2 regions of the Flexivirga sp. B27 genome follow, and region 1 is predicted to be linked to the other one. Evidence: riboswitches for the same ligand, from Rfam matches in the RefSeq annotation. Region 1 holds a riboswitch; the other holds the start of a gene.
What was found. A riboswitch is a leader RNA that binds a small molecule or an ion and turns the genes downstream of it on or off. The one in region 1 is predicted to bind cyclic di-AMP.

Region 1 (3,804 bases):
GACGAGCACGGCATCGCGGTGCGAGACGGTCGGTTCTGCGCGCACCTGCTGTGTGACTCCCTGCTCGGCGCCGGTGCCACCGCTGTCCGGGCGAGCCTGGGCCTGGCCACGACCGCCGAGCACGTCCAGCGGCTGGTCTGCGCGGTCCGCCGCCTGGTCGAGCAGGGTCCGGCGCTGTCCTACGTGCACACGCCGGACGGCTGGTCGGCTCCGGCCGATCCGCGCGACCTCAGTGAGCCGCTGCCCTGGTGAGCATCCGCAACCGGGTCCAGTAGGCCAGGTGATCGGTGCCGGGCACCTGCACCGTTCCGTCGGCAACCACACCGAAGCCTCGGCTGAGCACGTGATCCAGCTGGATGAAGGGCGGCAGCCAGCTGTCGTTCGGCCACGTCCGGCGCCAGCCGGATCCGGTCGCGCGGCTGCTCTGTGTCAACCCGTCGGCCACCTGCCGGAAGGCGGGCATGGCCGAGGAGGCGTTGAAATCGCCGGCGAGGACGAGCGGCTGCCCAGCAGGTCGCTGCGCACGCCACCTGGCCAACTCGTGCAGCGCAGCGCGCCAGTCGCCGACGATCTCCGGCAGCGGGGCCGGCATGTGCACCGCGCGCAGCCGGTAGGTGCCGCGCTGCGTGTGCACCCTGACGTCGGGACTGCTCGGGAAGCGGCCCGCCGCGTTCTCGGACACCAGATGCACGCGGTGGGTGCTGCGGACCACCGTCCCCCGGATGCCCGGTGCGGCGCGGCCGGCCTGGTGCGGCAGGGCCGCACCGAGTCCGTGGCGGCGCAGCGCCGCCAACTCCTGCGGTGTGCACTCCTCCAGCACCAGGGTGTCGACGTGCTGCTCCCGCACCGCTGCAACGACGCGGCCGGGGTCGGCGCCGCCATACTCCAGGTTGATCGTCATGACGGTCTCGTCGTGCGGGCCGGCCGGGACGGTGTCGCTGCGCAACGCTCCGGCGCCCAGCACCAGCGGCGGTATGGCGACGAGGAGGGCGCCTACGGCCAGCCAGCGGAACCGCAGTGCGACAGCGGCCACGAGCGTCACGACCGCTGCAATTCCAACGATCGGGAAAAGGGCCTGCAGCGACGGCACCAACCAGGTAAGGTCCGCCCACCGCGCCGCGGCCGCAAGGCCTACGCACGCCTGCAGCACGGCCAGCACCCACCAGCAGACCGTGCTTGCTTCGGCACGCCATACGCGGCGAGGCATCGGATCCAGTTGGGGCACAGTCGTATTCTCACCACACAGGGACGCCTGACGCATGTGGTGGATGTGATTCCTGTGACGCATGCAACACGATTCGTGTGACTCTCGCGACACTTCAAAAAAAAGTCACGAAATGGTCACGTTTCAACTTGGCAATCGTCCTTCGACCACGTACCTTCGACGATCGGTGGTTGAAATTTCGTCCCCCTGGCGAAGAACCTTCCATCGACGAAGTCTTGCAACCCGGCATGACTTCGCCCCCTGCCTGTGACTTGCTGCGCACAACCTCGTCGAGCAGTCACCAAGATCCGGGACGGTCCCGGAGGCACGACGAGGATGGGGAACCCAATTTGGCCGTGACAGCGGTCTTGGGGTGAGAGCAGGCCAAAAACCTGCCGGGCACCTGACAGCCCGACCCGACAGCTAACCCCGTATGCGCACGTCAGGAGAGGAATCAATGGACCTCAGCAAGAACTTCAGCAACAAGACCCGCGCCGTCGGCATCGGGGTTGCCGCCGCCGCAGCCCTTGCCGCTGCCGGCGTCGCCACCGCTGGTGACGCTCACGCAGCCTCGGTCTCCACGTGGGACCGCGTCGCTGCCTGCGAGAGCGGTGGCAACTGGTCGATCAACACGGGCAACGGTTTCTACGGTGGCCTGCAGTTCACCCACTCGACCTGGATCGCCTTCGGCGGTGGCGCCTACGCGTCGAACGCCAACATGGCGTCCAAGTCGGCCCAGATCTCGGTCGCCGAGAAGGTCCTGGCTTCCCAGGGTCCCGGCGCCTGGCCGGTCTGCTCGGTGCGCGCTGGCCTGACCCAGGGCGGCGGTTCGCCGAACGTGAACCCGGCCCCGGCCCCGAAGCCGGCTCCGAAGAAGACCTACACCGCGCCGAAGAACACGACCCCCAAGGTTTCGCGTTCCAACGAGCGTGCGCAGGCTCCGAAGAAGACCTACACGGCCCCGAAGAAGACCTACACCGCGCCCAAGAAGACTTACACGGCGCCCAAGAAGGTCTACACCGCGCCGAAGGTCGCCCTCTCGGGCAAGACCGTCACGGTGAAGTCCGGCGACACCCTGAGCGAGCTCGCACAGAGCTACAACGTCAAGGGCGGCTGGCAGGCACTGTTCGCGGCCAACAAGGGCACCGTGAACAACGCCAACCTGATCTTCGTCGGCCAGCACCTGAACCTGCCGGCTTGATCTGATCGTCCGTCACCGCCTACTCGGCGCTGACAACCCGAAGGCCCCGTTCCACCACTCGGTGGGGCGGGGCCTTCGTCGTACCCCGCGCGATGTGCTGCTGCGATGTGATGCTGGTCGTATGACGACAACGAACTCACCGAGCGTCGAGATGCTCTGGGAGTCCACCGACCCGGGAGCCGCGCTCGACGAGCGCTTCGGATTCGCGACCACCGAGGCCGCAAGTGACTGGGTGACCGCGACGCTGAGTCGCCACTGGGGCATTGAGGTGACCTCGTGCGAACGGATCGTGCTCAGTTTCGCGAACGCGCTTGCGTGGATCCGGACGTCGGAGGGGCCGCTGCTCGCCAAGTGGTCGATCGCGCGGCACCGGTTCGCTCGCCTCGCGGCTCTCGCGGAGCTGACCGGCCGGCTCGACGAGCACGGCCTGCCGGTGTCCGCGCCGATTCCCGCCCAGGACCATCGACGTCAGGTCGAGGTCGATGGTGTGTCGCTGGGCGTGCAGCGGCAGCTGCGGGGCGAATGGCTCGATGTCGCCGATCCTGGCCAGGTCGCTGCGGCGGGTGCGATGCTCGCGCGGCTGCACGAGGCCTTGGCGGCATACGACTCAGCGAAGATCCCGGAGCTTGCTCCCCCGGACCGTCCGCTGCCGGACCGGATCGGCGACTGGCTCGGACACGACCACCCACACCTGCCATCGGGTGCGCTGGCTGCGCTCGAACGACAGGTCAACGAACTCCCGGCACCCGGCCGGCCCGCGCAACTCGTGCACGGTGACTTCCGCGCGGCCAACCTGCTGATGAACGACCGGGATGTCGCTGCCGTCCTGGACTTCGAGGACGCGGCCATCGAGCACCGCATCGTTGAGCTCGCGCGGTCGGCGGTGCTGCTGGGCACGAGATTCCACGACTGGGGTCCGGTCACGCCGCAGGTCCGGGAGACCTTCCTCGAGGGCTATCGGTCGGTATGCCGGCTGACCGACGCCGAGTTGTCCTGGTGGGGCCCACTGGTGCTGTGGTTCTCCCTGGCGATGGTCCCGCCCGGTGACGACCCGACGGGCTGGGCGGACGAAGCCGCTACTGTCGCGAGTTGTTCGCTCGGAACCAGCGATCGGGGCGAATAACTCGCGACAGTCGCGAGTTATTCGCCGCCCCGGCCCATCACGCGTCGATGACGATCGGGATGATCATCGGCCGACGGCGCAGCTTGCCGCCGACGAACCCACCGACGGCACGGCGAATGACCTGCTGCAACTGGTAGGTGTCGCTGATGCCCTTCTCGCGGGCCTCCTCGAGCGCGGCCTCCAGCTTGGGGCGCACCTTGTCGAAGACCTCGTCGTCCTCGGCGAAGCCACGGGTCTGGATCTCCGGGCCGCTGACGATCTTGCCGGTGTCGGCGT
Region 2 (3,804 bases), on a different contig from region 1:
ACCGTGACGAAGACGGCGACCAAGACGCAGACGAAGTCGGCAACCACGACAGCGACGACGACCAAGACCACGACCAAGTCCGAGCCGCCGAAGACGGAGACCACCACGGTCACCGAGACCAAGACGGTCGGCCCGCCCAAGCCGCCGAAGCGGAGCATCGGCGCTGGGTGATCACCCCGTGGCAGCCGCGCCCATCCCGCAGACGGCCGAGCCTGTCCCGGAGATGGCCGAGCCCGCCCCGGAGATGGCCGAGCCCGCCCCGGAGATGGCCGAGCCTGTCGAGGTCACGTTTCGACAAGCTCAACGACCTCAGTCGGCTCAACGACCTCAGTCGGCTCAACGACCTCGATCAGCTCAACGACTCAGCCAGCGTTGGTCTGGATGGCGGTGCCCAGTCGCGGCAGGGCCTGCTTGACGTTCTCCTTCGCCTTGCCGCGCAAGCTCTTGTAAGCACGCTTCAGCGGCTCGCGCTCGGTCTTCTCCGCACGGGCGTCGGTCACCGCCAGCAACGCGTCGGCGGCCTCGTCGCCACGGCCGGCGAGGTACTGACCGAAGTCACCGGACCCCGCGAAGTCGTCCCAGAAGGGCTGCAGCGCGTCGGCGACCTGCGGCAGCATGCGGTTGGTCGCATCGGAGGCAACGGTCGGGTTGAACTTGCGCACTGCGGCATACCCGCCCTTGATCGCGACGCCGCTGACGCCCTTCTTGTCCTTGACCTCGGCATTGATGACGTCGACCAGATCCTCGACGACCTTCGGGCGGCGTTCGGTGGCAAGCAGGGTTTCGCTCAGCGACGACATACGGGTCAAAGCCTTTCGGGAGATAGGGGAACAACTCAAGCACAGCTGACGGGCATCTCAAGACAGTTCAAGCAGCGCATCCGGAGATGCACGAACCCGCCGCGCCCATGAAGCGCGGCGGGTTCGAATCAGGCTGGTATTGCTCAGATTTGGCTCAGATGCGGCCGTAGCCGGAGACCCCACTGTAGATCGCACGGACGCCGACCGAACCACCGGGGTGGTTGGAGTCCACCATCATGCCGTTGCCTGCGTAGATGGCGACGTGGTAGGCCGAGCTGCCGTCGCCGAAGAAGATCAGGTCACCCGGCTGCGGGTTGCTCACCGGGGTCGCTGCCTGCAGCTGACCGGTGGCGGTGTGCGGGATGGACTTGCCAACCTGCGCGTAGACGTAGGACGTGAAGCCGGAGCAGTCGAAGCCTGCCGGGCTCGAGCCGCCGTAGACGTAGGGCGTGCCGACGTACTGCTTGGCGATCGACACGATGCTGCCGTCAGAGGCAGGCGCAGGAGCCGGCTTCGGCTTGGGCTTGGGGGCCGGTGCCGGAGTGGGGTTCGACTGCGGCGCCTGACGCACCGGGGTGGTGTCAGCGGCGGTGTTTGCCGTGGTGGTTGCGGCGGGCCGCGTCTGGCTACGCGAGACCGAGGAGGTGCGCGGACGCACCTGCTTCTTCGGAGCCTCGTAGCTCTTCGCGGAGACCGCGGTCGCCAGCTGGCCCTTGGCCTCGACGGCGCCCAGCTGCTGCTGTGCCTTCGTCGCGGTCAGCGGGTGTGCAGCTGCCTGTGCGCGGGCTGCCTGGGCGGCGAAGTCGACCGAGCTCGCACCGGTGATCGATGCGACACCGGTGGTGGCCGAAGCCGCCTGCGGTGCGGCGATCGATGCCACCAGACCACCCGCGACGGCGACTGTGGCCGAAACGCGTGCGGTCGAGTTGAAAGTCGTCGACAACTTGCTCGGGGCGCGGTGACGACCGCGCGGACCAAGAATGGACACGAAGCACCTCTCCGTCGCCTACGAGGTGAGCTGTCGGGCTCGGGCTGGAGATACCCGGTCCGGATCGACACCCTGCGGTGCCGGACCGAACTTCGCCCCAAGGACGACCTGGGTCGCCCGGAATGGTTCCCCCGCTCCTGCCAGGCGGATCGTTACGTCCGTTCGGCTGGCAGGACTCGGCGTTGCCTCACGGAAGCCCACCGAGTGGCGGGCCGGGGAAAACGGTACACAACCCGGGGCCGCATGTCACAAGGAGGTCACGAATTCGTCGAAAGAATCTGAAATCCGTTGCTATTACACGGTTGTCAGTCTGCGTCCACGAAGACGTGCATCGCCACGTCACGCGGCAAGGACACCGCGTCCTGGCCCTCGGCACGGACCACCACCCGGTCATTCTCGAGCTGGATCTGCACCTTCGCGTCCGGGGTGATGCCACCTGCGGTCAGCACGCTGAGCGCGTCCTGGTCGGCCTGTGCAGGCTCGCCGACCCGGCGGACCACGAAGTTGGTCGGCTCCTCGGTCACGACCTCGGTCATCGGCCGCACACCGTCACGGAACCGCAGGCGGGTCTCCTCCTCGCCGAGCTCGACCAGACCGGGGATCGGGTTGCCGTATGGCGAGATGTGCCGCTCCTCCAGCATGGCCAGGATCTTGCGCTCGACCCGCTCACTCATCACGTGCTCCCACCGGCACGCCTCGTCGTGCGCGTATTCGAGCTCGACACCGATGACATCGACCAGCAGTCGCTCGGCGAGCCGATGCTTGCGCATCACTCGCGTGGCCAGCGTCCGGCCGTGGTCGGTGAACTCCAGGTGCCGGTCGCCGGCAAGGGTCAGCAGACCGTCGCGCTCCATCCGGGCGACTGTCTGGGACACAGTGGGACCCGAGTGTCCCAGTCGCTCCGCGATGCGCGCTCGCAGAGGCACGATGCCTTCTTCCTCCAGGTCGAAGATCGTGCGCAAATACATCTCGGTGGTGTCGATCAACTCACTCACAGGGCCAGCCTGCCACTAAGCGACGACAGTTGCCATGCCGTCCATCTGCCGTCCAACTTCTACCGGCTGGCCGGCAGAACATCCCGAAGACATCCAGAAGATTTTCGGTCAATAAGTTCGGGAATCCTTCGCGGTCACGCTACGTTCTTGTTCTTGGAAGCTGTGGGGCTCCTCCCCCCTGACCCACAGCCTCCCGAACCGTCCGGTTCACGGACGGGGTGAGCCCACCTCACGGTGGCGCTCGGACGGCTGGCGCACCTCCCCTGGGCGCCAGCCGTTCTTGCGTTCGGGGCCGTTTTGCGGACCTCTCCGGCAACTCGCCGGTTAAACCCGTTGCCACCCGCGAGCGCCTCGGCCTAGCGTGGTGCCACACGAGAAAGGAGGTGGTCCAAGAGTGAATTCTCAAAGGACGCGTGAGGTGGTTGCGCGCTAGCGCAACCTTCGTATTCGTCGCCGGCCACCTCCGGTGTGCCGACGAAACGGACGTTCGGTAGCTACTCCAACGCAGCCACCGCAGCCCGTGGGTGGCGCGATCTCGTCCATCGCGCCGACCGGTTCCGACCGGAAGCCCACGGGCTGTCCGCTGCCCCGCACAAGCTGGTCGAGTACCCCGGAGCGCTAGCGGAGGGCGTATCGAGACCAAGCGCCTCAGGGCTGGCGGCGCTCGACCCGCCAACTCGCGGGCAGGGGCCCAATCCAGCTGGTCGAGTAGCCCGGAGCGCTCGCGGAGGGCTTATCGAGACCAAGCGCCTCAGGGCTGGCGGCGCTCGACCCGCCAACTCGCGGGCAGTGGCCCAATCAAGCTGGTCGAGTAGCCCGGAGCGCTAGCGGAGGGCGTATCGAGACCAAGCGCCTCAGGGCTGGCGGCGCTCGACCCGCCAACTCGCGGGCAGTGGCCCACTCAAGCTGGTCGAGTAGCCCGGAGCGCTCGCGGAGGGCTTATCGAGACCAAGCGCCTCAGGGCTGGCGGCGCTCGACCCGCCAACTCGCAGCATCGGTGAGATCTCCGTCACTCGTGCGC

Region 2: it holds a riboswitch for cyclic di-AMP, as region 1 does, so the genes downstream of both, ACSZL9_RS18425 (C40 family peptidase) here and ACSZL9_RS04695 (transglycosylase family protein) in region 1, are expected to answer to the same signal.

Annotation. Positions count from the first base shown of each region.
Region 1 is NZ_JBPYUM010000001.1:1,023,955-1,027,758, forward strand. It holds gene ACSZL9_RS04685 (aminotransferase class V-fold PLP-dependent enzyme) at 1-252, shown strand, start outside; gene ACSZL9_RS04690 (endonuclease/exonuclease/phosphatase family protein) at 230-1,225, opposite strand; cyclic di-AMP (ydaO/yuaA leader) riboswitch at 1,513-1,657, shown strand; gene ACSZL9_RS04695 (transglycosylase family protein) at 1,662-2,405, shown strand; gene ACSZL9_RS04700 (phosphotransferase enzyme family protein) at 2,527-3,528, shown strand; gene ACSZL9_RS04705 (ribonuclease J) at 3,566-3,804, opposite strand, start outside.
Region 2 is NZ_JBPYUM010000006.1:68,637-72,440, forward strand. It holds gene ACSZL9_RS18415 (hypothetical protein) at 1-171, shown strand, start outside; gene ACSZL9_RS18420 (DUF6918 family protein) at 363-800, opposite strand; gene ACSZL9_RS18425 (C40 family peptidase) at 955-1,680, opposite strand; cyclic di-AMP (ydaO/yuaA leader) riboswitch at 1,789-1,980, opposite strand; gene ACSZL9_RS18430 (metal-dependent transcriptional regulator) at 2,094-2,783, opposite strand; gene pdxH (pyridoxamine 5'-phosphate oxidase) at 3,741-3,804, opposite strand, start outside.